DNA from 3 places in the Nonomuraea sp. NPDC049784 genome. Region 2 is predicted to be linked to each of the others. Evidence: riboswitches for the same ligand, from Rfam matches in the RefSeq annotation. Region 2 holds a riboswitch; each other region holds the start of a gene.
What was found. Region 2 has a riboswitch for S-adenosylmethionine ahead of thrC (threonine synthase). Riboswitches for the same ligand answer to the same signal wherever they lie in the genome.
Positions count from the first base shown of each region.

Region 1: linked by a shared signal. The riboswitch ahead of AB0J09_RS00665 (aminotransferase class V-fold PLP-dependent enzyme) and the one ahead of thrC (threonine synthase) in region 2 are both predicted to bind S-adenosylmethionine.
Region 3: linked by a shared signal. The riboswitch ahead of AB0J09_RS25530 (GNAT family protein) and the one ahead of thrC (threonine synthase) in region 2 are both predicted to bind S-adenosylmethionine.

Region 1 covers NZ_JBFAMX010000002.1:3,615-13,557, forward strand. The annotation lists gene AB0J09_RS00630 (L-aspartate oxidase) at 1-2,184, opposite strand, end outside; gene panC (pantoate--beta-alanine ligase) at 2,270-3,106, opposite strand; gene AB0J09_RS00640 (DUF2520 domain-containing protein) at 3,128-4,018, opposite strand; gene AB0J09_RS00645 (chaplin family protein) at 4,332-4,559, opposite strand; gene AB0J09_RS00650 (SAM-dependent methyltransferase) at 4,747-5,709, shown strand; gene AB0J09_RS00655 (cytochrome P450) at 5,693-6,886, opposite strand; gene AB0J09_RS00660 (TerC family protein) at 6,886-7,635, opposite strand; SAM riboswitch class IV at 7,748-7,863, shown strand; gene AB0J09_RS00665 (aminotransferase class V-fold PLP-dependent enzyme) at 7,984-9,195, shown strand; gene AB0J09_RS00670 (DoxX family protein) at 9,199-9,867, opposite strand.
Region 2 covers NZ_JBFAMX010000030.1:453-10,395, reverse strand. The annotation lists gene AB0J09_RS10395 (lipid-transfer protein) at 1-1,022, opposite strand, end outside; gene AB0J09_RS10390 (OB-fold domain-containing protein) at 1,019-1,423, opposite strand; gene AB0J09_RS10385 (S8 family serine peptidase) at 1,477-2,616, opposite strand; gene AB0J09_RS10380 (hypothetical protein) at 2,613-3,110, opposite strand; gene AB0J09_RS10375 (SAM-dependent chlorinase/fluorinase) at 3,303-4,109, opposite strand; gene AB0J09_RS10370 (DUF3263 domain-containing protein) at 4,220-4,519, shown strand; gene otsB (trehalose-phosphatase) at 4,559-5,329, shown strand; gene AB0J09_RS10360 (hypothetical protein) at 5,365-5,937, shown strand; gene AB0J09_RS10355 (trehalose-6-phosphate synthase) at 5,946-7,376, opposite strand; gene AB0J09_RS10350 (RNA polymerase sigma factor) at 7,408-7,962, shown strand; SAM riboswitch class I at 8,042-8,183, shown strand; gene thrC (threonine synthase) at 8,197-9,429, shown strand; gene AB0J09_RS10340 (MoaD/ThiS family protein) at 9,454-9,729, shown strand.
Region 3 covers NZ_JBFAMX010000130.1:8,229-18,171, forward strand. The annotation lists gene AB0J09_RS25515 (ATP-binding cassette domain-containing protein) at 1-373, shown strand, start outside; gene AB0J09_RS25520 (ABC transporter permease) at 354-1,097, shown strand; gene AB0J09_RS25525 (NUDIX domain-containing protein) at 1,110-1,613, shown strand; gene AB0J09_RS25530 (GNAT family protein) at 1,610-2,224, opposite strand; SAM riboswitch class I at 2,231-2,319, opposite strand; gene AB0J09_RS25535 (hypothetical protein) at 2,421-2,708, shown strand; gene AB0J09_RS25540 (PHP domain-containing protein) at 2,725-3,567, opposite strand; gene AB0J09_RS25545 (inositol monophosphatase family protein) at 3,639-4,451, shown strand; gene AB0J09_RS25550 (MauE/DoxX family redox-associated membrane protein) at 4,431-4,955, opposite strand; gene AB0J09_RS25555 (hypothetical protein) at 5,006-5,386, opposite strand; gene AB0J09_RS25560 (response regulator transcription factor) at 5,554-6,201, opposite strand; gene AB0J09_RS25565 (histidine kinase) at 6,186-7,445, opposite strand; gene AB0J09_RS25570 (hypothetical protein) at 7,679-8,119, shown strand; gene AB0J09_RS25575 (hypothetical protein) at 8,132-8,884, opposite strand; gene AB0J09_RS25580 (N-acetyltransferase family protein) at 9,294-9,896, opposite strand; gene AB0J09_RS25585 (metalloregulator ArsR/SmtB family transcription factor) at 9,909-9,943, opposite strand, start outside.

The DNA.
Region 1 (9,943 bases), on a different contig from region 2:
GTGGTTGTCCTTGATCAGCGCGGCGTCCGACAGCGACATTCGGTGGTTCACGCCGCCGCCGCAGCGCACGGCGTACTTCTCCAGTGCCCGCAGACCCGGCAGCGTCTTGCGGCTGTCACGAACGCGCGCCGCCGTGCCGCTGATCGCCTCCACCCACCTGCCGGTCAGCGTGGCCACCCCCGAGAGGTGCGTGAGCAGGTTGAGCGCCATGCGCTCGGCCGTCAGCATGGCCCGCACCGGCCCCTCGACCGTCATCAGCACGTCTCCCGCCCGCACCCGCTCGCCGTCCTTGGCCTTCCTCTCCGTACGGGCGGCGCCCAGCCGGAGGAACACCGCCTCGGCCACGGCCAGCCCCGCCACGACGCCGTCCACGCGGGCCACCACGTCGCCCGCGCAGAACTGTTCCGCCGGGATCGTGGCCAGGCTCGTCACGTCGCCAGCCTCCTGCAGGTCCTCGGCCAGCGCGCGGTCGAGCAGCGCGTCCACCTCGGCCGGGTCCAGCCCGGCGGCGGTGAGCTCCTGCGCCAGGCGCGGCGGCATCACATCTCCGTGAGGCGTATACGTCATGCGGGGGCCCTCCTCGGTCATGGTCACGTCCAGGTGGCCGAGCCAGTCGTTGTCGTCGCGGGTGTCGTAGTCTTCGCGCCAGTGTGAGCCGCGGGTCTCGAGCCTGGCCGCCGCCGCGCCGGTGAGCACGGTGGCGACGGTGAGCAGGTTCGTGGCCTCCCAGGACTCGGTGCAGGCGGGCACCTCGACCGGCGTCCAGCGGGCGTCGCGCAGCGCCCTGGCCGTGGCCAGCAGCGACTCGCGGCTGCGCAGCACGCTCGCCCCGGTGCTCATGTGGGCCTGGATCCTGGCTCTGACCCTCGGGTCCACCAGCCCGTTCGCCGTTCCGTCTTCGACCGGCTCGCCGGGCGACGGGCGTACCGCGTGGATGTCCTCGGCGATGCGCTCGGCGAAGACGAGCCCCTCTAGCAGGGAGTTGGAGGCCAGGCGGTTCGCGCCGTGCACGCCCGTGCAGGCCACCTCGCCGCACGCGTACAGGCCCTCGATCGAGGTACGACCGCGCAGGTCGGTGCGGACGCCGCCGCTCGCGTAATGAGCGGCGGGGGCCACGGGGATCGGCTCGGTCGCCGGGTCGATGCCGTGCTCGCGGCAGACGGCGTAGATCGTGGGGAAGCGGGACTCCCACTTCTCACGGCCGAAGTGGCGGCCGTCGAGGTACATGTGGTCGCGGCCCGTCTCGCGCATTCTGCGCAGGATCGCCTTGGCCACGACGTCGCGCGGCGCCAGGTCGGCGAGCTCGTGCACGCCCTGCATGAACCGGCCGCCCTCGTGGTCGACCAGGTACGCGCCCTCACCCCTGACCGCCTCAGAGATCAGCGGCTGCTGACCAGTCGAGCCCTCGCCGAGCCAGAGCACGGTCGGGTGGAACTGGACGAACTCGATGTCGCGCACCACGGCCCCGGCCCGCAGCGCGAGCGCGACCCCGTCACCGGTGGAGACGGCGGGGTTGGTGGTGGCGGCGTACACCTGGCCCATGCCGCCGGTGGCCAGCACCACCGCCCTGGCGCGCACCGCGCCCACCCCGTCACGCGCGCCCTCGCCCATGACGTGCAGCGTCACGCCTGTGGCCCGGCCCCTGGCGTCCTTGAGCAGGTCGAGCACCAGCGCGTGTTCGATCACCTCGATGCGCTCCGCGCGGGCCGCCTCGATGAGCGCCCGCTGCACTTCGGCTCCCGTGGCGTCGCCGCCCGCGTGCACGATCCGGTGCCGCCGGTGGCCGCCCTCGCGCGTGAGCTGGAGCTCCCCATCGGGGGTGCGGTCGAAGCGGGCGCCGCGGGTCATGAGCCGCCGCAGCGCGCCGGGCCCCTCCGTGACGAGCGTGCGCACGGCCTGCGTGTCGCACAACCCGACGCCGGCGAGCAGCGTGTCATTCAGGTGCTCATCGGGGGTGTCGCGGGGATCGAGCACGGCCGCGATGCCGCCCTGGGCCCATCGGGTGGAGCCTGCCGACAGCACGTCCTTGGTGACGACCAGCACCTTGGCGGACGGCTCAAGCTCGGCGTAGCGCAGGGCCACAGTCAGGCCCGCGACGCCCGAGCCGACGACGACCACGTCCGCTTCGACGGTCCAGCCGGGTGCGGGCGCGGTCAGCCGTAGGGGAATAGCCGGTGCACTCATCAGGGGTCTCCTCGCTGAGGCGATTTCGTCAATATGACGATAACGCCTGGCGCGGCGTGCACATGCCCCGGGGTCCCCGTGGCCGTCAGGCGGGATTCAAGGTGAGGGTGACGTTGTCGATCAGCCTGGTCGCGCCCACCTTGGCGGCCACCGCCAGCACGGCCATCCCCTCGTACGACTCGTCCACATCGGCGAACGTGGCCGGGTCAGCCAGCGCGAGATAGTCGACCTCGAGCCGGGGGCCGGCCGCGTCTAGCACCTGTCGCGCCGCCGCGCGGATCCTGGCCGGAGTGAACTCCGCGGCGCCCGCCCGCAGGGCGCGGGAGAGCGCCAGCGCCACCTGCCGGTCGTCGTCGGACAGGTAACGGTTGCGGCTCGACAGGGCCAGGCCGTCGGGCTCGCGTACGGTGGGCGCGCCCAGGATCTCGATCGGCAGGTCGAGGTCGGCGACCATGCGGCGGATGACGGCGAGCTGCTGGGCGTCCTTCTCGCCGAAGACCGCGAGGTCGGGCTGGACGAGGTTGAACAGCTTGAGCACGACCGTGAGCACGCCGTCGAAGTGGCCGGGGCGGCATGCCCCCTCGACGATCGTCCCCATGTGGCCGGCGGAGACGCTCACCTGGCGATCCGGCGCGTACATCACTTCGGCGTCCGGGTGGAACACGACGTCCACGCCCTCCGCCCGGCACACGTCAAGGTCGGCGTCGAATGTACGGGGATAACGGGAAAAATCCTCGCTTGGGCCGAATTGCAGAGGGTTGACGAAGATGCTGACCACGACCTGATCGGCGCGGGCGCGGGCCTGCCTGATCAGCGACCGATGGCCCTCGTGCAGCGCACCCATGGTCGGCACCAGGGCCACCTCACCACCACGGCGCGCCTTGACCAGGTCTTCCCGGTGCCTGGCGACGATCAGCTCCATACGACCCTCCGAACGCGACGATTAAGTCCATATATTGCCCCCGAGCGCGTCGAGCAGCCGCTCCGCCTCCTCCGGCTTGAGCAGGCCCGCCGCCAGTGCCCGGTCCGCCGTGAGCCTGGCCAGCGCGATGTAGGCGTCTGCCGCCTCGGGCGCCGCCAGGATCAGCGCGTCCACATGCTTGCGCACCGTGCCCGCGTCGCCGCGGACGACCGGGCCGGTCAGCCCGGTGATGCCCAGCCGGAGCACGTTGTCGAGCGCGGCGCCGAGCAGCGGGCCCAGCATCCGCCCGGGATGCTCGACGCCGATGCGCCCCAGCAGCTCCTGCGACTCGGCGATGAGCGTGACCATGTGGTTGGCGGCCCCGGCCAGCGCCGCATGGTAGAGCGCGCGGTCGGAGTCGGCGATCCAGACGGGCTCGCCACCCATCTCGATCACCAGGGCCTCGGCGATCGGCCGCAGCACGTCGGGGGCGGTCACGCCGTACGAGATGCCGGTGAGCTTGTTGAGGTCGTCGTCCCTGCCCGTGAACGTCATCACCGGGTGCAGCGCCAGCGGCAGCGCGCCGACTCTGGCCGCCGGGTCGAGCACGGACAGCCCGTACGCCCCGCTGGTGTGCACCAGCAGCTTGCCCTGCAGGTCGGCGCCCGTGGTGGCGAGCCCGTTGACGAGGTCGGGCAGCGCGTCGTCGGGCACGGTGAGCAGGATGAGCTGAGCCGCCGCGACCACCTCGTCGGGTCTGGACAGCTTGACGCCGAGCCGGTCGGCGGCCCATCGCTGTGAATTGTCCGACACGCCGCTCGCGGCCACGATCCGGTGCCCTGCCTGCGCCAGCGCGGCGCCGAGGGCCGAGCCCACCTTGCCCGCCCCGAGCACGCCGACAGTCAGCCGTGCCGGGCGATCCCCTGCGTCCATGACGTCACACCTCTGTCGAGCTGATGGCACCGCCGACCAGCGTAACGGCCTTTCACGACTGCAGATGTGACCGCCGCTTTGCCGCATGTTGAGTTAGCGACAAAAGCGACAAGGGCATACAAAACGTGCACCCCCTGTCGGAAGAGATGAGGAGAGGGGCCTCATCGCATGGCAGCGGGCGCCAGGTCCCTCATCCAGGACCGACGCCCGCGCGCATGAGACCTCTTGGAGGTGCGCCGGCTGGCCGCTCGCCGACCGGCCAGCCGGGGTGAGAGCCCGGGCCGGACGAGCGCCGGCCCGGGTCGTCTCTTTGTCAGTGGTGGCTCGGCCCGTAGACGTTGGCGCCGCCCTTGCAGCCGGCGAACGCGACACCGATGACGGCCACGGCGTTGCCGCAGATGTTGATCGGGATGTTGATCGGGATGTGCACCTGGTTGCCGCCCAGCACGCTGCCGTCGCCGCTGGTGATGTCCGCGTGAGCCGGGGCCGCGAGCGACAGCATGGCGACGGCTCCTGTGACGACCATGAGCTTCTTCAGCACGAGGGTTCCTCTCGGTTGCGCGACCTGGGCCGCTGGATGCTTGCTCGGAAGCGATCGGCTCGGCCCATTGAGGGTTGGCGGAACGCGATCACTCGATGACAAAGGGTAAAGCTACCGCAAGTCGGCGACAATGAGTAGTCGTTTGATAACGATGCGTGTCAGGCGGAAGCCATGAGATAGTCCAGGCATGTGGCTCACCTGGCGCGCCGCGACGGAGCGTGCGCTGTACGGCGAGGAGGGCTTCTACCTCCGCGAACGCCCCTCGGGCCACTTCCGCACTTCGGTCAGCGCCTCGGCGGCGTTCGCCGACGCGGTGCTGGCGCTGCTGGCGGAGGTGGACGCCGAGCTCTGCGGCCCTGACGTGCTCGACCTGGTCGACATCGGCGCGGGCGAAGGCACGCTGGTCGCCCAGGTGCTCGCCGCCGCCAAGCCCGCGCTGCGCGACCGGCTCCGCGTCATGGCCGTCGACCTCTCCCCCAGGCCCGAGGGCCTGCCCGAGCGCATCGCCTGGCGGCGGAGCGTGCCCACCGGCATCACCGGCCTGGCCATCGCCAACGAGTGGCTCGACAACGTGCCGCTCGACGTGGCGGAGCAGACCGCCGACGGACCGCGCCTCATCATGGTGAACGTCCATACGGGCGAGGAGCGCCTCGGCGGCCCGCTGCGGCCCGCCGACCGCGCCTGGCTCGACCGGTGGTGGCCGCTGCCCCGCGTGGGCGCGCGCGCGGAGATCGGCCGCCCCCGCGACGAGGCATGGGCCTCTGTCCTGGCACGCCTCAACCACGGCCGGGCGATTGCCGTTGATTATGCACATGCTGTGGATAACCGGCCGCTCTGTGGCACGTTGACCGGTTACCGCGACGGCTCGGTCGTTGCCCCCATCCCCGACGGGACCTGCGATATCACGGCTCACGTGGCGCTCGACGCGTGTGCGGAGGCAGGGCGCCGGGCCGGCGCGATATCCACAACCTTGTCCACACAGCGTGACGTGCTGAGGGCGTTGGGGATCACCGGCACCCGGCCCCCCATCGACCTGGCCCACGCCGATCCGCGGGCCTACGTCCGGGCCCTGGCCAGGGCCTCAGAGGAGGGCGAGCTGATCGATCCGAGGGGCCTTGGCCGCTTCGGTTGGCTCAGCCAGCGACGCTGATCTCCAGGGCTTGCAGCCCTCGCATGATGTAACCGGGCTTCCAGGCCGGCTCCTGCCGCAGCTCCAGCTTGCCCGCCCGGGCCAACAGGGCGCCGAACGACTCCATGAGCTCGATACGGGCCAGCGGCGCCCCGAGGCAGAAGTGGATGCCGGCCCCGAAGGAGATGTGCGGATTGTCCGCGCGGCCCACGTCGAGCCGGTTTGGCTCGTCGAAAACCGCCGGGTCGCGGTTGGCCGACCCGAACAGCAACGCCACCTCCGACCCGCGCGGGATCCCCACGCCGTGCACCTCGATGTCCTCCAGCACCCAGCGCTCGAACATCTGCAGCGGCGTGTCCCAGCGCATCAACTCCTCGACGGCCGTGGGCAGCAGCGAACGGTCCTCGCGCAGCCGTGCCAGCTCGGAGGGGTTCCTGAACAGGGCCCACCAGCCGTTGCCCGTCACGTTCACGGTGGCCTCGTGGCCGGCGTTGAGCAGCAGCACGCACGTGCCGACCAGCTCGTCCTCGGTCAGCTCGTCGATCTGCGCCAGCGCGCTGATCAGGTCGTCACCCGGGGTCCGGCGGCGCTCCGCGGCGAGGGTCTTGAGGTAGCCGGCGAAGTCCGACGCCGCGCGTACGGCCGCGTGCTGGGCGTCGAGCGCCGGGTTGAGCTCGTACATGCCGCAGATGTCCGCCGACCAGGGGCGCAGCAGGTGGCGGTCCTGCTCGGGTATGCCGAGCATCTCCGCGATCACCGTCACCGGGAGCGGCTCGGCCACCTCGGCGATCAGGTCGCCGCCGCCCTTCTCCACGAACGCGTCCACCAGGCCCTCGGCGATGGCGCGCACCCGGGGCCGCAGGGAGTCGACCATGCGCGGCGTGAACGCCTTCGAGACCAGCCGGCGCAGCCTGGTGTGCACCGGCGGCTCCACGTCGAGCATGCCCGCCCTGATCACCCGCCAGAACGGCTCGTGGAACTCCGGCTCAGGCGGCTTGCCGAACTCCTCGTGGGTGGCCACGTGCAGGTAGGACCTGCCGAGGCGGCGGTCCCTGAGCAGGGCGTTCACGTCGGCGTGGCGCGAGATCAGCCACTGGTTCGTCGGCTCGAAGTAGCTGACGGGCGACTCGCGCCTCAGCTCGTCGTACACGCGGTACGGGTGGGCCACGAAATCCGGATCCCAAGGGTCAAAGCGCACTATTTCATAGTAGGAGCGGAACCATCCTGCTTCTTGTCGGCGCGCTTGCTGCGCATCCGGATGTTCAGCAGCTCGACGACGAGCGAGAACGCCATCGCGAAGTAGATGTAGCCCTTGGGGATGTGCTGGCCGAAGCCCTCAGCGATGAGCACCACGCCGATCAGCACCAGGAACGACAGCGCCAGCATCTTGATGCTCGGGTGCCGGTCCACGAACCTGCTGATCGGCCCTGAGGCGAACAGCATCACCAGCACGGCCACCACGACCGCCGCGATCATCACGCCGAGCTGGTCCACCATGCCGACGGCGGTGATGACGGAGTCGAGCGAGAACACGACGTCCAGCACCATGATCTGCAGGATCACCGAGGTGAAGGAGGTGACGGCCGCCTTCTTGCCGTCCCCGCCCGCGGGGGCGTCCATGCTGTGGCCGATCTCGGTGACGCTCTTGCCCAGCAGGAACAGGCCTCCGAGCAGCAGGATCAGGTCGCGTCCCGATATGTCGTGGCCGAAGACGGCGAACAGCGGCTCGGTGAGCCGCACCACCCACGACAGGGCGAGCAGCAGGAGCAGACGGCTGACCAGGGCCGCGCCCAGGCCCAGCACACGGGCTCTGTCGCGCTGTTCAGGGGGTAGTTTCCCGGCCAGGATGGAGATGAAGATGATGTTGTCGATCCCCAGGACGATCTCCAGGGCGACAAGGGTGAAGAAGCCGATCCAGATCTGCGGGTCGGTCACCCAGTCCAACATCTGCGCACCTCCATGACACGTGAGCGGGGTTTCCGGTAGCAACGAGCCACGCGGCGCAGAAGTTCACCGACTTGCGATTGAAGGTGGGGTTTCAGTTATAGTTCCCGTCGTAGGTCATGAGTGCCAGCACTAAGCCCCGGCTTGCTGGCCGGCAACCCTCGCGTCCGCGGCGGGGTGCCCCGGGTGAAGACCTGGTCCGTCACGAGGTGTGGCGGGCAAGCGCGGGCTCCGTGGCTGCTTCCAGGGGTCCGAAGACCCTGAGGGAGATGTGCCGTGTCCACGCTGACGATCTTCAGCTCTGTCCCCGCCCAGGCCGTTGAGGCGGCTCCCGCCGTCACGAGCAGGCCGATTCCCGCCGTGCTCGGGGCCGATCTCGAGGTGCCCGTCAAGGGCGGAAGGCTCGTCGGCTACGCCAACCTCGACTACGCCGCCAGCGCGCCCTGTCTCGAGCCGGTCAGCGCCGCCGTCACCGCCGCGCTCCCGGCCTACTCCAGCGTCCACCGGGGCGCGGGCTACGCCTCCCAGCTGACCACCGCCCGCTACGAGCAGGCCCGCCACACGGTCAGGGCGTTCGTCGGCGCCCGCCCGGACGACGCCGTGATCTTCACCCGCAACACCACCGACGCCACGAACCTCCTGGCCGGCTGCCTGCCCGCCGGCACGACCACCGTGGTCTTCGACACCGAGCACCACGCCTCGCTCCTCCCCTGGAAGAAGTCCGTACGGCTGGCGCCGCCCGCCTTCCCCGGCGAGGCCGTCCGCGCCGCCGACGAGGCGCTGGCCGCGATCGACGGGCCCAAGCTGCTCGTGGTCACCGCCGCCTCGAACGTCACCGGCGAGCTCTGGCCCATCGCCGCCCTGGCCCACATCGCGCACCGGCACGGGGCCCGCATCCTGGTGGACGCCGCCCAGCTCGTACCGCATCGGCGGCTCAACCTGACCGCGCTCGACCTGGACTACGTGGCCTTCTCCGGGCACAAGCTGTACGCGCCGTTCGGCGCCGGGGTGCTGGTCGGGCGGCGGGACTGGCTCTCGGAAGGTGAGCCGTACCTCAAGGGCGGTGGCGCGGTGCGTTCCGTCGGGGACGAGACCGAGTGGCATGACGACCCCGAGCCGCGGCACGAGGCGGGCACCCCCAACGTGCTGGGCGCCATCGCGCTGGCCGCGGCCTGCGACGCGCTCACGGCCACCGGCTGGACCGCGGTGGTGCGGGAGGAGGAGCGGCTGATCGCCCGGCTGCGCTCCGGGCTGGCCTCGATCGAGGGCGTGCGTGAGCTGTCACTGTGGGGCGATGATCACCCGCGCGTCGGCATCGTGTCGTTCACGGTGGACGGCTACTCGGCCCGCGAGGTGGCCGAGGTGCTCTCCAGCGAGTACGGCATCGGGGTGCGCGACGGCAAGTTCTGCGCGCACCCGTTCGTGCGGCACCTGCTCAACGAAACCGATGGGGGTTGCGAGGACGGCACCGCCTCCGCGGTGCGGGCCTCGATCGGCATCGGCACCACGGAGGAGCACGTCGACCGGCTGATCGGGGCGCTGCGGGATCTCGTCGCCCGCTGAGCCTCATTCCCTGTTCGGCGGCTTGCGGTGCGGCGGCGGCTCGTCGGAGACCAGGGCGTCGATGTCTCTCATGTCGTCGTCGTTGATCATGCCTGCCCGGCGCTCGCTGGGCTGCCTGGGCACGCGTGGCGCCTCCGCCGGTTCCTTGGACGCCATGGGCGTCGTGGGCCCGCCGGTCATGGTCGTGACGTTCGACGGCTCCGGAGGGCGCGCGCCCGGAGCGTACGCGGCGAGTTCCTCCTCGGCGGCCCGGCGTTCCCCACGCCTGCGGAACATCGCGCCGAACAGGCCGTCGAGCCCGATCCGCCCACCACCGAGCGCCAGGAACAGCAGGCCCAGCGCCCCGAGCGCGCCGGGCAGCTCCCAGCCGCCGGTGATGGCCAGCACACCGTGGCCGACGTGCACGAACACGATCGCGGCCAGCATGTCGAGCAGCAACAGCAGCCCCACCAGCCGCACCAGCAGGCCGAGGATCAGGAAGAGGCCGCCGACGGTCTCCACGATGGTCGCGTACGCCGAGGTGAGCTCGGGCATCGGGATCCCGATCCCCCTGAATGCCTGTCCCACGGCTGGGAGACCGCTCGACCCCTTCTGCAAACCGTGAGCCAGGAAGATTACGCCGGTCACCACTCGCGCGATCAGGGCCGCGACATCGAACACAGCTCTCTTCATGGTGTTTTCTCCCCCCATTCCGGTCTTTCTCCCCATGTCCGGCTTAGGGATGCGTTTCCATACGATTCCTTGACCC
Region 2 (9,943 bases):
GAGGCCAATCCGCCCGAGGGGTTGACCGGGATCCGGCCGCCCAGGCCCGTCTCCCCGTCGTGCAGGAGCTTGGCCGACTCGCCGCGCGGGCACAGACCGACGTCCTCCATCCAGTCCAGCTCCAGTGCCGTGGAAAGGTCGTACACCTCCGCCAGAGAGACGTCCTCCGGCCCGACCCCCGCCTCTTCGTACGCCGCGTGCGCGATCGCCGCTCTGAAGGGCCTCTCAGGGGCGGGTACGGCGGCGCTGGAGTCGCTGGCGAAGTTCGGCAGCTCCAGGATCGTGTTGGGGAAGGTCGGGGTGACGGTGGACACGGCGGCCACGCGTACCGAGGCGGACAGGCCCCGCCGCCGGGCGTAGGACTCGGAGGCCAGGACCACCGCCGCGCCTCCGTCCGAGGTGGCGCAGATGTCCATGAGGTGCAGCGGGTCGGCGACCATGGGGGAGGCCAGCACCTCCTCGGCGGTGACGGGCTTGCGGTAGCGGGCCATGGGGTTGAGCGATCCGGCCAGCGAGTTCTTGACCTTGACGGCGGCGAAGTCGGCCGGGGTCGAGCCGTACAGGGCCATGCGCCTGCGGGCGTAAAGGGCGAAATAGGCGGGGTTCGTGGCGCCCAGCAGCCGGAAGCGTTGCCAGTCCGGGTCGTCCGGACGGTCCCCGCCGACCGGCTTGAAGAAGCCCTTCGGAGTCGAGTCCGCTCCCACCACGAGCGCCACGTCGCACAGGCCCGCCAGGATGCGCGTGCGGGCGATGTCCACGGCCTGGGCGCCCGAGGCGCAGGCCGCGTAGCAGGACGCGACCCTGGCACCCGACCAGCCCAGCGCCTGGGCGTACGAGGCTCCCGCGATGAAGCCCGGGTAGCCGTTCCTGATCGTGTCCGCCCCGACCACGAACTCCACATCGGTCCACGCCACCCCCGCGTCGCGCAGGGCCGCGCGGGCCGCCGCCACCCCGTACTCCAGGAAGGGCCGGCCCCACTTCCCCCACGGATGCATCCCGACGCCCAGCACCACCACGCTCATGAGGCCCGCTCCCACATCCACACCAGCGGCCCGTCGGCCAGCGGTCCCGAGGTGAGCTCCAGCTCCATGCCCACCTCGAGCTCCGCCGCCGTGAGGCCCTTGACCTGCCCGAGCACCACGATCCCCACCTGGTCGAGCTCCACCGCGGCCAGCGTCACCGGCACGTACGGCTCCGCCGCGACGTAGGGCGCCGGGGGCGGGTAACAGGCGTTCGTGTACGACCACACCCTCCCGCGACGTGGAAGCCGGATCTCCTCCATCGACGTCTCCTCGCAGCGCGGATTGGGGCAGAGGCCGCTACGGGGTGGGAAGCAGACCGTCCCGCAGGTGGCGCACCTGGCGCCCAGGAGGAAGACGCCGTCTTCGTCGATGGCGAACCAGCCCTCGATCGCAAACGTCATAGTCCGCAGTATCGCACAAGCGCTTGCTAGGTTGGGAAGGTCGTCTTCGTGGATCACTTGCGGCGCTTGCGGTGGCGCACCATCACGCGCGCCGACATCGCCGCCACCAGCATCACCATGCCCGCCACCACCGGCCACCTGGAAACAGGCGGTGGCCCATCGCCGAAGTACGGCCCCGGCCGGGCGGGGGGCGGTGCGGGCACGTCCAGGCGGTCGGCCTGCCGCAGGGCGAGCAGCGCGTCGGCCACCCCGTGCCCGTAGGCCGGGCTGTGGCCGTCCGCGGGCCGTTTCCGGGTGCCGAGCTCGATGGCCATCCGCACGTGGTATGGCGACATGTCCGGATGTGCCGCCTTGATCAGGGCCGCGATGCCCGCCACCATGGCCGCCGCCGAGCTGGTGCCGTCGCTCACCACGTACGAGTCGTCCCCGTCGGCCGTGACGATCTCCGTACCGGGGGCTACCACCGAGAGGTAGTCCTGGCGGTTGGAGAACCCCGCCACGCGCAGCGATCGGTCCACCGCCCCCACGGCGATCACCCCGGGGTAGGCGGCGGGGAAGTTCATCCTGTTGGCCGTTTCGCCGTCGTTGCCCGACGAGGCCACCAGCACCGCCCCCTTGGCGATCGCGTACTGGACGGCCTCCTCCTCCGATGCTGAGCCCTCCCAGGCGCCGCTGCCGCCGCCCAGCGACATGCTGATCACGTCGGCGCCGTGGTCGACCGCGTACCGGATGCCCTTGGCCAGCGCGTCGCGCCCGCCGGAGCGCTGCTGCACACGCAGCGGGTCGCCGTTCTCCAGCGTGACCCTGATGGACAGCACCTTGGCCGCGGGGGCCACCCCGATGACGCCGCCCCTGCGCTCGTCGCCGTGACCGCGCCCGGCGATCAGGCTGGCCATGGCGGTCCCGTGCCGCCCCCAGAGCCCTTTGGCGGCGCCGGTCAGGTCGGGGCCCTGGATCACGGCCCCCTGCAGGTCGGGGTGGCGGCCGTTCACGCCGGTGTCGAGCACGGCCACGACCACGCCCTCGCCCTTGCTCGACCGCCACGCCTCGGGCAGCCGCATCGCGGCGAGCTGCCACTGCCCGGCCCGCGCCATCTCTCCCACGTGGTCGAAGCCGACGTCGTCGGAGGCGCTCGCCGGGGCCACCCCGACCACCAGGGCGGCCACCAGGGCGGGGACGATGAGCCGGCTCATCGGGTCAACGCCCGGAGCAGCGCCGTCGCGATCTGCCGCGCGGCGTCGCGCAGCCGCGGCACGAGGCGGTCACCCGGCTGGTACGGTCTGCCGTCGGCGTATCCCGCGGCCGTCGCCACCATGTAGTGCTCGTAGGACCCGACGACCATCCCGGTGAAGTACTGCCGCTCGCCGAACCGCTCCGCGGGCCCCTCGGGAAAGGCCACCGGCCGCACGGTCGCGGGCCGCCCCGTGCGGGAAGAGCCTGACCAGGCCCTGTCGAGCACGGCGATGCCCACGGTGGCGACGAACGTCTGCGTGCTGTCGGCGTACGTGGCGCGCAGGGCCACGCGGCAGCCGCGTAATACGGCGGCGGGCTGGAACGCCGTCCGGCAGGGGGCTTCGGGCGCGACCCCGGCAAGCACGTACGTGATCCGTGCCCCCGACGGGCTCACGCCGGGCACGGTCTCGGGGAAGATCTGCGCCACCGGCCACGCGCGCCAGCGCTCTGACACGGGCGGCTCCGGTAGTGGCCAGATCACGGAAAGTATGGAGAGCAGCACAACGGACAGTTGGAACACGTCGACCTCGAGCGGGAGATCTCGAGCGGGAGGGGAGGATGCCCGCGCGTGCATTCTGACACGTGACTGGAGGTCATTTGGTGAACAGACCGATACGCGGAGTAATTCCGATCTGCGAAGTTCGACCTAAGGGGTAGGGGAAAGTCGGACATGCGCTCCAGGTGGGAGCCCCAGCCGCTGCGCCGCGTCACCGGAATTGACCGCGATCGCGACCAGTCCCGCCGAGTCCGCGAACGCCACCAGCTCCCCGGGCGGCACCGCCGCGAACGTCTCCCGGTACGGCAGCGCGAGCTGCCGCCGGCCCAGCCATACCCCGAGCGTGTCGCCCACCCGCACGCCGAGCGCCTGCAGGTCGCCGGCCGCGATCGAGAGCTGGGTGTTGCCGTAGCGGTCGACCGAGACCACCTCGCCCTCCACCGAGCCGTCGCGCAGCAGCGAGGTCGGCTCGGGCAACGAGACCAGCCGGCCGACCGGCACCTCGGGCCCCAGGTCGGAAGTTCGCAGCCCGGCGGACAGCCGCCCCGCGACCGGCGAGAACACGTCGCGCCCGTGGAAGGTGGGGGAGACCGGACGCAGGAAGTGCGCGTCGTTGCTGATCTCGTACGCGGCCTCGGCGCCGCCGCTGGCGCGCACCGCCCACGACAGCAGCCCGTTGTCGGGGCCGATGAACACCCGGCCGCCCGCCTCGACGGCCACCGCGCGCCTGGCGCCGCCCGCGCTGGGATCGACCGCGCCGATGTGGATGCCCTGGGGGAGGTAGGGGATGGTCTGGGCGAGAATCGCCGCACCACGCCGTACGTCTCCCGCGGGGACCAGGTGACACACGTCGATCACCCGCGCCTCAGGGGCGATCCCGGCGATCACTCCATGACACGCCGCCACATAGCCGTCTTCGAGCCCATAGTCGGTGAGGAGTGTGATGACTGAGGTCACATTTCGTGACTGTACGTCTCTCAATCCGCCGTGAACAGCCGCACTCGGCACATTACGATGAGGACGGGCCGCCTGCGCGCATCGGCCCACGCCCTTTCGAGGAGGACACCATGGGAGCACCGCTCAGCGGTGACAATGCTGCCCAGGAACCGTCCGGCCAACCACTCTCAGAACGCGATATCGAACTCCTCGCCTTCGAGCGCCAGTGGTGGCGCTACGCGGGTGCGAAGGAGCACGCCATCAAGGAGAGCTTCGGGTTCTCCGCCACGCGCTATTACCAGTTGCTCGGTGAGTTGATCGACAGGCCGGAGGCACTCGAGCACGATCCCATGCTGGTCAAGAGGCTGCGCAGGTTACGATCCACCCGCCAGCGTGACCGTGCGGCCAGAAGGCTCGGCATGCGTCCCTGACCGGCTGGGTACGGCAGCCGCGTGAGGAACATCCCTGGAATGGAAGCGATCTTGAAGGATCCGGCCGGCGCCGTGATCGGACTCGATTTCGACGGGACCCTGTCGCCGATCGTGCCCGACCCCGCCAAGGCCGTGATCCACCCGAAGGCCCCCGAGGTGCTCGCCGAACTGGGCGCCCACGTCCTGGCGGTGGCCATTGTGACCGGCAGGCCGCCGGCCACCGCTCTGGAGCTCGGGCCCGGCCTGGCCGACGTGCCCGGGCTGGTCGTGCTCGGGCACTACGGCTTCGAGCGCTGGGAGAACGGCCGGATCTCCGGGCCCCCGCCCCCTCCGGGCGTGCTCCGGGCCGAGGCGGAGCTGCCGCTGCTGCTCGACGCGCTCGGCCTGGAGGGCGTGGTCGTCGAGGACAAGGGCCGGGCCGTGGCCGTGCACACCAGGCGCAGTCCCGACCCCGAGGGCGCGCTGGCCAGGCTGCGCGAGCCGCTGGCCAAGCTGGCCGAGAAGCACGGCCTGGTGGTCGAGCCCGGGCGTTTCGTGCTGGAGCTGCGGCCGCCCGGCATGGACAAGGGGCAGGCGCTCAGCCTGTTCCTGGCCGAGCGGGCCGCCAGGTCCGTCATGTTCGTCGGCGACGATCTGGGCGACCTGGCCGCGTTCGGGGCCGTACGCGCCTCCGGGCTGCCCGGCGTGACCGTGTGCAGCGGCTCCGCCGAGGTCACCGCCCTGGCGGAGCAGGCCGACATCGTGGTGGACGGGCCCGACGGAGTCGTGGCGCTGCTGCAAGAACTTGCGTCGGCTTTCAGCCGTTCGTGATTGGTTTGCAAGTCTCGCTGCCTAGGGTCGAGCGCATGTCCAAGCGATACCTCGCCGCCGCGGCCGTGGCCGCTGCCACCCTCCTCGCCGTCTCCATGCCCGCGAACGCCGCGCCCGGTCAGGCTCTCAAGCTGCGTAACGGCCTGACCCTCTACATCCCCATCAAGTGGCGGGTCTACGGCATGGGCACCGACGCGGTCCAGATCGTGACCGGCAAGTGCGCGAAGCCGCAGGGGTGGGGCACGCCCGAGTGCGACGCCTTCTACGTCTTCGGCCCCAAGTACATCAAGCACGGCCGCGAGTGGTTCAGCCCCTACACCGGCAAGGACCCGTTCTACACGGCGAGCGACGTACAGCCCTGCCCGGTCAACAAGAAGTGGGGCGAAAGGATCGGCCCCAAGGTCACGAGGGGCCTGCGCCAGGTCGGGGCGGGGCACAAGGCCGCCTACAACGCGTGGCAGTCCACCTGCGCCAGCTACTCCAGCACGAAGGTGCTGGCCCGCTTCACGCAGCGCGAGTGGTACCTGCCGAAGAGCAAGATCCTGGTCGTCGACCAGTGGAACACGCCGGGGCTGGCGGACACGCTCGAGAACGCCGACTGGAGCTGAGAACCGCCCTAGATCTCGGCGAGGGCGTCGAGCTGGGCCGCGAGCCACTTCTGCGGCGGCAGGGCGGTGGCCGCCGCGTGCAGCTTGTCGCGGCGCATCCGGCGCTCGTCCTCGGGCATGACGAGCGCCTGGTGCAGCGCGGCGGCCGTGCCGCTGATGTCGTACGGGTTCACCACGAGGGCGTGCGGGCCCAGCTCGGCCGCCGCACCCGCCTCGCGTGAGAGCACCAGCGCGCAGCGCGGCGACAGGACCGGGCCCTCCTTGGCGACCAGGTTCATCCCGTCGCGGATGGGGTTGACCAGCAGCACGTCGGCCATCCGGTACGCGGCCAGAGAGCGCGGGTAGTCGTCGTTGACGTTGAGGATCAGTGGGTCCCAGTCCTCGGTGGCGTACTCGTCCTCGATCTCCTGGGCGCAGCGCTGCACCGACGCGGTGTACTCGCGATATTCGGGCAGGTCGTGCCGGCTCGGGTACGCGAAGGCCAGATGCACCACCTTCCCGTGCCACTCGGGGTGCGCGTCGAGGAACTCGCGGTAGGCCACCAGGCCGCGCACGATGTTCTTCGACAGCTCGGTGCGGTCGATGCGGACGATCAGCCGCCGGTCGCCCACCTGCTCCCTGAGCGCGGCCATGTGCGACTCGACGTCGGGCTCGCAGGCCCGCTCCCACAGCGCCTCGCCGTCCACGCCCAGGCTGTGGACGCCGATGCGGGTGGTCCTGCCCTCGTAGGTGACGCTGCGGCCGGCGCGGTCGGCCTCCGCGCCCAGCAGCGCCTCACAGCAGTCCATGAACGCCTGCGCCCACCGGTCGGTGAGGAACCCGGCGTGATCGGCGCCCAGGATGCCCTCCAGGACCTCTCCGACCACTTCGTCGGGCAGCAGCGAGAAGTATTCGGGCGGCGCCCACGGGGTGTGGCTGAAGTGGGCGATGCGCAGGTCGGGCCGCTCGGCGCGGAGCATCGCCGGGGTAAGCGTCAGGTGGTAGTCCTGCACCATCACGCGGGCGCCGTGGCCGGCCTCCTCGGCCAGCGCCAGCGCGAAGGCTCCGTTGTAGTCGCGGTAGGACTCCCACTCGCGCTCGAACCTCGTGCCGAAGTTGGGCGCGTTGGGGATGTCGTAGAGCAGGTGGTTGACGAACCACAGGGTCGAGTTGGCCACGGCGTTGTAGGCCCGGTGGAAGACGGCGGGCGGGATGTCGAGCATGCGCAGCGGGCCGGTGTCGTAGCCGGCGTGGTCGATCCTGCCGCCGGGCGCCAGGCGAACGGCACTGCGGTCGCCGTCGGACAGCGCCGCGCACACCCACAGGACGCCCTCTTTCTTGGCCACCCCGGACAGCCCTGACACCAGGCCGCCGCCACCGCGCTTCATGGTCAGCTCACCGTCGTCGGACACGGTGAACGAGACCGGTCCTCTGTTGGAGGCCACCAGGACGCTGTTCATCTACGCTCCCTTCGCCCATAGGATCCCAGCTATGGCGCTTGATGAGCTAACCGAGGAACTCGCCCGCTCCGCCGCTGCAGGAGATCATCGCGCACTTGGCGAGCTTCTGGCGCGAATCGAGCCCGATGTGATGCGTCACTGCGCCCGGATCCTGCCCTACCACCAGGACGCCGAGGAGGCCTCGCAGGACACGTTGCTGGCCGTGGCGCGCAACATCGGGCGGTTCGAGGGCCGGGCGAGATTCAGCACCTGGCTCCACATCGTGACGGCCAACTGCGCGCGCACCACGTACAGGTCGCTCAAGCGCAGGGCGGCCGAGCAGAGCTCCGACGAGCTGCCCATGCAGAAGCCCGACGTGCGGCGGGTGAGCGTGATCGCCGGCTCGCGGCTCGACCTGCTCGACGCCATGGAGGCGCTGGAGGCCGACAAGCCCGACCTGGCACAGGCGTTGGTGCTGCGCGACATCGTCCAGCTCGACTACAGCGAGGTGGCCGAGCAGCTCGGCATCCCGCTCGGCACCGCCAAGTCGCGCATTCACCAGGCGCGCAAATACGTGCAGGGAGTGCTGGGTGAGGACTACCGTTGAGACGGCACGTCTCACGTTCTGAGACGAGTGGCCATTTCGGCCCCCTGGGCAGGTAGAGTCCATTTCAACAACTGAATATTGCTCATCCAGAGGGGTGGAGGGACCGGCCCTACGAAGCCCCGGCAACCCTCCCGGCTTGAGGCTCGCGACCTGGCGAGGCCGACCGGGACAAGGTGCCAATTCCGGTCTGCGGTCAAGGTGGCCGCAGGCGAAGATGAGGGAAGGCCTCGCTTCATGTCGCTTGACTTTGGTCCTGCTGTCGGTCTGTCCTGCCGCGAATGCGGTACGCGTTACCCCCTCGGTCCCAGCTTCGCGTGTCTGGAGTGTTTCGGGCCGCTCGAAGCGGCCTATTCCTTCGGCACCGTGACCCGGGCGGACATCGAGTCGGGTCCCGCCAACATCTGGCGTTACCGGTCGTTGCTCCCCGTTCCTGTCGACGTCGCCAGTAAACCCAACATGAACCCGGGATGGACCAAACTGGTCAAGGCCGGAAACCTTGGGCGCGCACTCGGCCTCAAGTCCCTGTACGTCAAGGACGACTCGGGCAACCCCACTCATTCATTCAAGGACCGCGTGGTGGCGATCGCCGTCGAGGCGGCGCGTAACTTCGGCTTCCACACGCTTTCCTGCTCCTCCACCGGCAATCTCGCGGGTGCGGTCACCGCCGCGGCGGCGCGGGCCGGGCTCGAGGCGTGCGTGTTCATCCCGGCCAATCTCGAGACGGCGAAGATCGCCATGGCCCGGGTGTTCGGCGGCAAGCTGATCGGCATTGACGGCACGTACGACGAGGTCAACAGGTTCTGCTCCGAACTGATCGGCGACCCGCTGGGCGACAAGTGGGGATTCGTCAACGTCAACCTGCGGCCCTACTACGCCGAGGGCTCCAAGACGCTCGCGTACGAGATCGCCGAGCAGCTCGGGTGGCGGCTGCCGGAGCAGATCGTCATCCCCATCGCCTCGGGCTCGCAGCTCACCAAGATTGACAAGGGCTTCCGGGAGCTGGTCCAGCTGGGCCTGGTCGAGGACACGCCGTACAAGATCTTCGGAGCCCAGGCGGCCGGATGCTCGCCGGTCTCCACCGCGTACAAGGCCGGGCATGACGTCGTGCAGCCGGTCAAGCCCGACACCATCGCCAAGTCGCTGGCCATCGGCAACCCGGCTGACGGGCCTTACGTGCTGGACATCGCCCGGCGCACCGGAGGTGCCGTCGAGGACGTCACCGACGCCGAGATCGTGGCCGCGATCAAGCTCCTGGCCTCGACCGAGGGCGTCTTCGCCGAGACCGCGGGCGGGGTTACCGTGGGTGTGCTGAAGAAGCTGGCCGAGAGTGGGCGGCTCGATCCCGAGGCCGAGACCGTGGTGCTCAACACGGGCGACGGACTCAAGACGCTCGACGCGATCAGCGACGACGCCAAGCCCACGGCCGTGATCCGGCCCTCCCTCGACGCGTTCCGCGCGGCTGTCTGACAACCAGGAAAGGCGAGTTTAACCATGAGCGTTACTGTGCGGATTCCCACCATTCTGCGCACGTACACCGGGGGCAACGCGGAAGTCAGTGGCGAGGGCGCGACTCTTCGTGACGTCCTCGCCAAGCTCGACTCCGACTACCCGGGGATCGGCGCGAGAATTCTGGATGAATCGGGCAAGATTCGGCGTTTCGTCAACGTTTACGTTGGGGAAGAGGATGTCCGTTTCGTCGACGGGCTCGACACTCCAGCACCTGAGGGCACTCAGATCTCTATCATCCCGGCAGTCGCCGGCGGCTGAGTGCCATAGATCACAGTGTTGAAGGCGCCCCTAGTGGGCGCCTTCTGCTTTTCCAGGCCAAATGAACCTTTCAACGACCTTCGATGCGAAGAAATGCGAGGTTTGTGGATTGACTCTGTTGCCAAACCCCGTGCCACAGGTATGGTCGAGGGCGATCGTCTGGCTGATTTTCCGTTAAGTCAGGTGATTACGGGTCTCGCGGAGGAATGGGCGA
Region 3 (9,943 bases), on a different contig from region 2:
GTTCTTGACGACCCACTACCTGGAGGAAGCCGACAACATGGCCGAACGCGTGGTGATCATCGACAACGGCCGGATCATCGCGGACGGCACCGCCGAGCAGCTCAAGAACGACCTGGCCGGCGACCACATCGCGATCACCACCAGCACGGAGGAGGAGGCGGGCAGGGCCGCCGGCGTCGGCGGCGGCACCGCCGAGGGCACGACCGTGCGCCTTCGCGTCCCCAACGCGGCCGCCGCGCTCCCCGACTACCTCAGAACCCTGGACGGCTCCGGCATCAAGGTCACCACCGCCGAGACCGCCCGTCCGACCCTCGACGACGTGTTCCTCGCTCTTACCGGGAGAAGCCTCACCGATGACGACATTCCTGCGTGACACCGCCACCGTTTTCTCCCGCGAGTTCAAGCCGGTCGTGCGCGAGCCCGTCAGCCTGCTCTTCGAGATGGGTCAGCCGCTGCTGTTCCTGTTCCTGTTCGGGTCGCAGCTCGATGGGGCCGTGGGGTCGTCGTGGCAGTGGTTCGTACCGGGCATCCTGGTCATGATGTGCCTGACGGGCCCCATGGCCGCCGGTTACACGCTGCTGGTCGAGCTGATCGGCGGATCCATGGAGCGTCTGCTGGTCACCCCGCTGAACCGTACGGCGATGCTGGTGGGCCGCACCATGAAGGCCATGGTCGTCCTCCTGGCGCAAGCCGTCCTGATCATCCTCCTGGCTCTCCCTCTGGGCTTCGACCTGCACCTGGCCGGCATCCTGGCGGGCCTGGCCCAGCTGGTCGTGTTCGGCGTCGGCCTGGGCGCGTTCTCGTTCGTCCTGGCCATCAAGTCGGCGCCCAGCGGCACGCTGTTCTACATCGTCAGCCAGTCGATCCTCTTCCCGCTGCTGCTCCTCTCTGGGGTGCTGCTCCCCATGGACACGGCCCCGGCCTGGCTACGGGTGCTCGGGTACGTCAACCCCGTCACGTACATCGTCGACGCGCAGAGAGCCCTCTTCGCCGGCAACCTGACGAACCCCCCGATCCTCTACGGGACCGCTGCCGCCTGCGCGATAGCCGTGGTCGGCCTCTATCTGGGCAACCGCGCCATGCGCCAGGGCGTCTGAGACCCTTGATGGGTGACTCATCTGACGGTCCCCTGGATACCCGTGCGCCACCGGCTCGACGTGATCCTCTCCCAGACGCTCCCGCCCTTGGACAAGACCACGTCGGCGTTCGCCTTCGTCTCGGACCAGACCGGCAGAACCCTCATGACCTGCGTGGACAAGGAGGGCCGCGGCTGGGACATCCCCGGCGGCCACCTCGAACCCGGCGAGACGGCGACCGACGCCGCAGCCCGGGAGCTGTATGAAGAAACCGGCCTCCGCCTGCCCTCTTCCGCCCTGTCCCTCTTCGCCTGGCAACGCATCGAACTCCTGGACGCCGCCCCCGCCGACTACCGTTACCCGCCTCTGACGTACATGACGATGTTCAGGGCGCGTCTCCCCCACCCGGGCCCGCCGAGCCACCCACCGGCGGGCTCGGAAAGCACCAGCGCGGCCTGGCTGCTACCGTCGGAGATCAACCGCCTGTGCCCCGACCGCACCTGGCTATCCCTGCTGGACGGAGCGGGCCCGCTCTAGACCCGCTGGGCACCGAGCCGGCCACGCAGCCCCGCCTTGGCACCCGGCCAGTCCGCGGCGACCACGGAGAACATGGCAGAGTCCCGCAGCCTCCCCGCCTCACCCGGCGCCCACGACGGCGACCAGTTGCGCAACACGCCCTCGAATCGCGCGCCGACCCCCTCGATGGCCCGCCGTGACCGCTGGTTGCGCGCATCCGTCTTGAGGTCGACGCGGGCCACCCCCAACGTCTCGAACGCGTACGTGAAGAGCAGGAGCTTCGCCTCGGCGTTGATCCCCGTGCCCTGAGCCGACGCCGCCAGCCACGTCCACCCGATCTCGACGGCCCGCAGACCGTCCCGCTCCGGCCACGTCCTGGGATCCCAGAACGCGGTGCACCCCACCGCCGCCCCGTCCCGTACGCGAACCTGCGCGAAGGGCGTCAGCCCCTCGCGACCGAGCTGAGCCTCCAGGTAAGCCGCCACCTCGGCGGCCCGGGGCACCAACGTGAACGCGTACGACGAACGGTCCTCCTCAACGGCCCGCGCTAGATCCGGCGCATGCGCCATCGTGAGCGGCTCCAGCCGGACAAGTGATCCTTGGAGCACGGGAACATCGAGCCGCAGGCTCATCAGGCCTCCTCATCGCTCCTGGCATTGGCACCTTTCCCGCAGGCAGGTTGCCGGACCGTCACAGGGCCAGGTCCCTCGGATCCTCTGGATGAATCTTGGTGAAGAGGATCCTGCCCGCGCCACCGGGACGGCGTCAACAGGATTCTGGGGATAAGCACATCCGTGCCTTGCTTTCGACGCTCTGAGGGAGGAATCCGTGCAGGAGTACCGTCGGTTGCGTGACCAACACGGGGTGACGTGGGGTGAGGAGCTGATCCCCTACGTGGGTGAGGTGCACACCAGCGCCTACCTCATGACTCCCGAAGGGTGCCGGTTGGAGGCCCGGACGCTGGCCGTACTGGACGACGCGCCGCTCCGGACCACGCTGCTGCTGGACTCCAGCATGGCGGACGGCAAGTTCAGCTCGGCCGCGCAGCGCGCCGCACACCGGGATCTGCATGATCGGGCCCGCGAGGTGTACGAGTCCAGGCTCCGCGCTGGGTGAGCAGTGTTTTCAACGGTCAGCCCGAGCGTGCCCAGAAGTCATGGGGATGACGGCCGGGCCGGAACCCCTGGGCCTCGACCATGGCCGCCGCCGCGGTGAAGCCGTGCGCGATCCCCGTCGGGCTGTGGGCGTCGCTTCCGAAGGAGACCGCGTCTCCGCCCTCGTCACGCCACCAGCGAACGATCTCCGGGTAGAGCTGCCCACGCGTGTTGACCTCCAAGGCCCGGCCGCCGTCGGCGAGCACTCGCAGGGCATGGCGGAATTCTTCCTGGAACGCGTTCGGATCGAACGGCCCGGCCTGCGCCGGCCAGTAGCGGAGCGGGTAGTCGATGTGGGCGAGCACCCCGAACGTATCCGAGCTCTTGATCAGGCGGGGTATCTCGGCCAGGTATTCCCGGATCACCTCGGCGGCCGGTCGCCGACGGTACAGGTTCGGCGGCTCGGCGAACTGCCGACCCACCGGCAGGCAATGCAGCGAACCCAGCACCCGGTCGAACTGCCCGGCGTCGAGCAGCCTCGCGACCTCCTCGCCGTACCAATGCGGTTCGCCCAGTTCTACCCCGCTGATGACGCGAAGACCCGGGAACTGATCGCGGCAGCGCTGCAGGCACTCCAGGTACCCATCAAGCTTGAACTCCGGCGGAGCCAGCGTTCCGTCCGACGTGACGAATGCCGTGAGATGTGGATGATCATCGAGCTCGCCGGCGATGACCATCCAGGCCGTGAAGTCGACGTGCTCGGTGAACGCGACCGCGGGCAGGCCCATGTCCACCGCCCGTGCGCATGTCCGCTCCATCGACCCGTCCGGCGCATCCCACGACCATTCGCTGTGAACATGACCATCCGCGGGCAGCAGCACGACTTCATCCTTTCCGCCAACATCCAAACACGCCTACGCGGCATGACTTCCACCGCCGCTATCCTGCGCACATGTCGATCACGGACGAGGAACTGGCCCTGACGGCGGCGCAAGCAGGAGCCGCCGTCGTGCGCGCCAAGTACGGTGCGGCGCTGACGCGCTTCGAGAAATCCGCGGGGGACTTCGCCACAGATGCGGACGTCGAAGCGGAAAAGGCCATCCTCGACGTCATTAGCACCGCTCGGCCGGACGACGCCGTGACAGGCGAGGAGAGCGGACGCACGGGTGGGGACGGTGCGGAGCGCATGTGGCTGGTCGATCCCCTGTGCGGCACGCTGAACTACGCCGTACGGAACATGCTGGTCGCGGTGAACGTCGCCCTGCGCGTGGGCTCCGACATCACGGTGGCGGCCGCGGCCGACCCCTTCGCCGGCGAGGTGTTCTGGACGGATGGCGCTCACGCGTACGTCCGCCGCGACGGCGTGGACGAGCGGCTCACGCCGTCGTCCGGTTCGCGACTGGTGGACGTCAACCTCGATCCGCCGTTCCCGAACGAACCGAGCTTCCGGGCTGTCACGCTGCTCGCCGACCCGGGATTCGCCGAGCGCTTCCGCCCGCGCGTCGTCTCCACCACCCTGGCGGTGGCGTGGGTCGCCGCCGGTCGCCGGGCCGCGTACGTCACCGACGGCCATCTGCGGGACAGCGTGCACTTCGCCAGCGGGATCGCGCTGTGCCAGGCCGCTGGATGCGTGGTCACCGGCATCCACGGTCAGCCACTGCACACCGGCGCGGGCGGACTCGTCGTGGCGGCCGACCGGGAGACGCACGCCGCGCTGCTTGAACTCATCGGGGGCCGGCTCGCCTCAGGACGTCCGCAGCAGTGAGACGAGATCATCCCATCGGGCCATGAGCAGTCCCAGAGCGGCGCCGAAGACGCCGGCCACGACGCTGAAACCCGGATCGTAGGAACCACTCACCAAGGAGCCCGCGAGCCCGAGCAGGGCTACCACGACGAGAATCAGGTTGCGGACCACGTGCTCCACGCCCAAGGGAGTCTTGGAGGCGCCGAAGCACCGGCAGGGAACGGCGGCGCCTCTCCGGACGACCATGGTGACCGCGACCGTGAGACAGCCGAGCAGCCCCGCCGCGAGGACGAACGCCGCTGATCCGGCCCAGCGGAAGGGAAGCACGGCCAGCGCGATGACACCCGCCTCGGCCACCGCCGTCGCCGCTGCGGCCACCGGCACCTTCGCGTCGTCGACCACCGCCATCGCTCTGGTCGACGCGACGAACTCGCTCCAGGCTCCACGGCTGGAGATCTTGCTCCCGAGGGCAAGTGCGAACACCGTGAGCAGCAGCAGCCTGCTCGCGACATCGACGTACTGCATGATCGAAACCTGCCACGGCCGAGCAGATCCGGCAAGAGCACCGCATTCGATCACCCGATGTCGGCGCCCTCACGGTAGCCGCTGGCCTGGGTGTCGAACAGGTGGGCGTACCGGCTGCCCATGGACATGAGCTCGTGGTGCGTACCCTGCTCGACGAACCACCAGCGCACCCGCGGGCACGCGATCCCCGGCGGCACCGATGCCCGGTGGCACTGGATCTCCCGGGAGGCGACGGCGCGCTTGATGTTCCAGTGCCGGCCGTCCGCCCCGGGAGGTCCGGGCATGAACCGCCCGGCGGGATCCAGCGGAGGCTCCAGCACCACGACATCGCCCCTGGACACCTGGTCGATCTGGCGCCGCCGTACCAGCGGCCCTTGGCAGGGGTTGATCTTTAACTGGTTAAAATCTCCCTGGCCTCTGGACGCTGTCAACCAACCACGATCATGGGGAATCAGCGGCGAGACCGGGATGTCGCGTGGCGCTCCTCGGGCAGCTTGTTTCGGTCATGCGGCTGTCTTCAGCAAGACAGGGCGCCGACTTGAGCGCAAGCAGCGGCAACTGGAACGCAAGCAGTCGCACGCTGGGCCCGAGAAGCGCATCAGGGCTTGTTCAGGTAGGCGAGAACGGCGAGGACGCGGCGGTTGTTGTTGTCGTCGTCGGTGATGCCGAGTTTGCCGAACATGGAGGTGGTGTATTTGCTGATGGCGCTTTCACTGAGGAAGAGCCGCTGGCCGATGGCCTGATTGGACAATCCTTCTGCCATGAGGCTGAGCACGGAGTATTCGCGTTCGGTGAGCTGGTCGAGTCGCCGGTTGGACGATCCGTTGGATAGCAATTTGGTGATGACGGCTGGGTCCATGGCGGTCCCGCCATTGGCGACCCGTTCCAGGGCATCAATGAACTGGTCGGCGTTGAACACGCTCTCTTTGAGGAAATAGCCGATGCCGCCGGCGCCGTCGGCCAGGAGTTCGCGGGCGTACAGCTGTTCGACGTGCTGAGAGAGGATCAAGACCGGCAGTCCGGGCAGTTCGCCGCGGGCGGCAAGAGCCGCCCGGAGGCCCTCATCCGACTGGGGCGGCGGCATGCGGACGTCGACGACGGACACGTCCGGCCGCCACGTCAGCAGCGCGTCGAGCGTCTCGGGTCCTGTGGTCGCCGTCGCCACCACCTGGTGTCCGTACGCCTCGAGGAGGCGGATCATCCCGTCGCGCAGGAGGTACAGGTCTTCGGCTACAACGATTCGCATGGCACCACCATCCTCACACGCGTCGGGCCGCCAGCCGGACTGGTGATCTCCAAGGTGCCGTCGAAGACCGCCAGGCGGCGGCGTAGCCCATCGAGTCCACCGCCGGCTCGCATGCCGGCCCCACCCCGGCCGTTGTCCTCGACGTCAACGACGATGCCGGTGTCGTCCCGGGCGATGGAGATCCGCGCCCGGGTCGCGTGGGCGTGCTTGATCGCGTTGGTCAGCAGTTCGGCGATGCCGAAGTACACGGCGGACTCGATCGGCGGGTCCAGGCGTAGCTGGACGTCGGCGCTGACAGCCGCTTCGAGCGGGCTGTCCAGGGCAAGAGCGCGCACGGCATCGATGAGCCCTCGCTCGTTCAGCACCGGCGGGCTGATGCCCTTGACCAGTTCGCGGAGCTCGGTCAGTGACGTGGCGGCGCCGGCGCGCGCTTCCCGCAGCAGCGCCTTGGCCTGATCAGGGTCGGTTTCCATCAGCTTCTCCGCAGTCGCCAAAGAGAGGCCGAGCGTGACCAGGCGCGCCTGCGCTCCGTCGTGCAGGTCGCGCTCGATGCGGCGGATCTCGGCGGCCTGCGCGACCGTGACGTCCGCGCGCTGGTCCGTCAGCTCCTCCACCCGGTCCGCCAGCGTCATCGCAGGCGACGCGCGCAGGAAGCGGACGGCTATCGGCTCGGCGGACCGCCAGGCGTAGGGGGCGCCGGCGATGGCCACGACCGCGCCGAGCACGCCGATGACGCGCATGGCGAGCGACGGCTGGGAGAGCCCGAAGACCGCTCCCGCGATCCCGGCCAGCGGGACGGCGGCGATCACGCCCGCGGTGATCGGCGCGATCGCGACGAACCGCAGGTCACGCCAGGTGGCGGGATCGCTCCACCGGGTTCGCCATTGCTGGTCCAGGCGGGCGTCCCGGCTGGTGCGCTCGTAGGAGTACCCGTTCCACCAGTACCCGGTTGCCATCCGTGTCACCGGCCCGACCTGCCGATATCCGGCGGGAATGACGGTGCCCGTCCACTTCGCGACGAGGGAGCGGACCATTCGGCACACCGGGCGGGACAGAGCGAGCGTGCCGATACACGCCCACACCAACGGCGCTATCCCCGACCACGGATCTCCGCCCCACCACCAGATCCACAGCGCCACGGCAGCGGCCCACACGGCCGGGACCAGCATGGCGACGACCACCACGACGCACGCGCGCACAAACCCCACGCAGGCGCTCGCCACCCACGACACCAGCTGTCGCATGATTCTTCCTTCTCACTTCACAACCCGACCGTGGCACCCGCGGTTCCGCAATGCACCGATCTGGCCGGTACGGCTTGGCGTTTCCACTGTGCACCGCTCGGAGCCTGCTGCTCCCCAGATCGGCGCTGGAGTAGGTCTGGCCCCACCCACCTGTACGTCCAGGCCCATACCGGCCCACTCATGCGCTCCCTAACGTCGACACCACGCCAGACAACACGAGGGACGAAAGAGACATGAGAAGCACCAACCACACCACGGCCGAGGCCGCCCACCTCAACCATCCACGCACCCAAGCAGCCTTCGGCAAGGCGAAGATCCTCGTCGCGGCCTACGGCGCGCTCAGCACCGCGGTCCTCATCACGGTCGCCATCCTCGCGGTCAACGAACAGACGGTGACATCGTTCATGTGGGGCCGATCAGCCGGAGTGCTCGCGAGCGCCGCGGTGTCCTACTGGCTGACCGTCCTCGCCTCACGGGGAGCACGATGGGCCTATCTACGCGTGCGCATCATCTCGATCATCATGCCGCCCGCGATCATCGCCATCGACATGATCCCCGGTGTCCTCCCGGCGTGGTTCGTCATGATCCAGGCCACATGCGCCCTTGCGATCGGCGCAGCCGCTTTCATCATCAACGGATCCCGGCTGCGCGCCGCCTTCCCCAAGGCGCGCTGACCACCTCAGGGGCTAGGCGTGAGTCAACCGGACGTATCCGTACGGGTTGAAGAACAGATCGTCCTCGTCGTAACGGTCGCATGTGCCGGTGCGCAGCCCCCAGCGGGGGGCGTCCTCGGCCATCCGGAACCCGGCGCCGTCCTCGATCTCCTCCGCGCGCGGATCGGTCAGTAGGTAGATCGCCAGCGCGTCCAGGTGCGCGACCAGCTCAAGCAGTCTGTCCTCTGTCGGATGCTCCTCACCGACCTCGATCTCTACCTCGGGCGCGCCGAGCAGGTGCATGCCGCAGCTGTAGAGCACCTGGCCGTCGTAGATCGGCCGTTTCACCCAGGCGGCGACAAGCGCGCCGGCCAGGCCCTCGTCCGTGACGTCGGCCGCTCGATCGGCCAGCGCGAGCCAGCGGTCCAGGCCGTGCGCGATCCCACTGCTCTCGTTCTTCACCGCCACAGCGCCGGACCGCAACAGAGCGGCCGTCACCGCCAGCAGCCGCCGGGAAGTGTCGAACGCGAGACTCCGCATCATCGGCGCGGACAGCAGGTAGCCGACGGTGTCGTGGGACTCCACTGCGTCCCAGTCCGCCTCGTCGAACGAGGCCGCCGCCATACTGGCCTTGAAGGCCTCCGGCATCCGAGGGTCGTGTTCGGCCTCGGAGTACTCGCGGTCGAGGACGAAACCGCCGAAGCCGGCCGCAATCCGTTCCATCTCCGAAAGGTCCAGCCCGGAGCCGAGCACGCACAGCACATGCCGAGGAAACGCTTCACTCATCCCGGCACAGTATCGATCATGCCCGAGCCCTGGTCCGGCTGCTCTACCCCCTCAACACGCCAGAGACCGGGCGAGCCGTCGACCACATCCGCGAGGAGCACCCCCGCCTTGCCCTGCCCACGAGCCGGCCGGACCGAGAAGGGGCGGCAGGGCTCGGCTGAGGCCGGTCGAAGAGCTGCATTGCGCTTGAGCACGCCGAAGGCCCCGCCGACTGGTGTCGGCAGGGCCTTCGGTTCAACGTATGCGTACCGGTGTGCGTGTCGCCTCTCGGCGAAAGGCACAACGCGGCTCCAGCCGAACGGTAGTCCGCGAAGGCAATAGGTGAGGCCCGGGGACACTGGGCACACCGGCCACGATGTATGTAACCATCGCCAGCCGTTCGATGTTCCCCGCTGGGCCTGATCGACGATTAGGTTCCAGCCACGGCGCTGCGGCGTTCGATCATCAGCACGTCACGCCAGACGCCGTAGTGGCAGCCGATGCGCTCACGGGTGCCGAGCACGCGGAAGCCTGCCGCCTGGTGCAGGGCCAGGCTGGCGGCGTTCTCACTGAAGATGCCGGACTGGATCGTCCAAACCCCGGCGTCCTCGCCGGCGGCGATGAACGCCTCAAGCAACGCGCGGCCGATGCCCTGCGCCTGGCAACCAGGATGAACGTAGATGCTGTGCTCGACCACACCCGCGTAGACCGGCCGGGCCGATACCCGCGAGGCGGCCACCCAGCCGAGGACCTGGCCGGTCGTGGTGTCAGCGGCGACATAGGACAGGTGCGGCAGCTTGGCGGAGGTGAAGTCCTCCCAGCTCGGGGCGGTCGTTTCGAAGCTGGCCTGGCCGGTGTCCAGCCCGGCCTGGTAGATGGCCAGCACCTGTTCGGCGTCGGTCTCTCGCATCCGCCGGATCTCGACGCCTGGCCCGGCCGCGGGCTTGGCCGCATGGACGATCGCCGAATACACGCCGTCGCCGTGGCCGGAGGTCAGCGCGGAGTAGTGATCGATGATCTCGTCTTGCGCCATGACGACACTCCTTCACTCACAGGTGGACGCGCCGGGGGCGGGGTTAC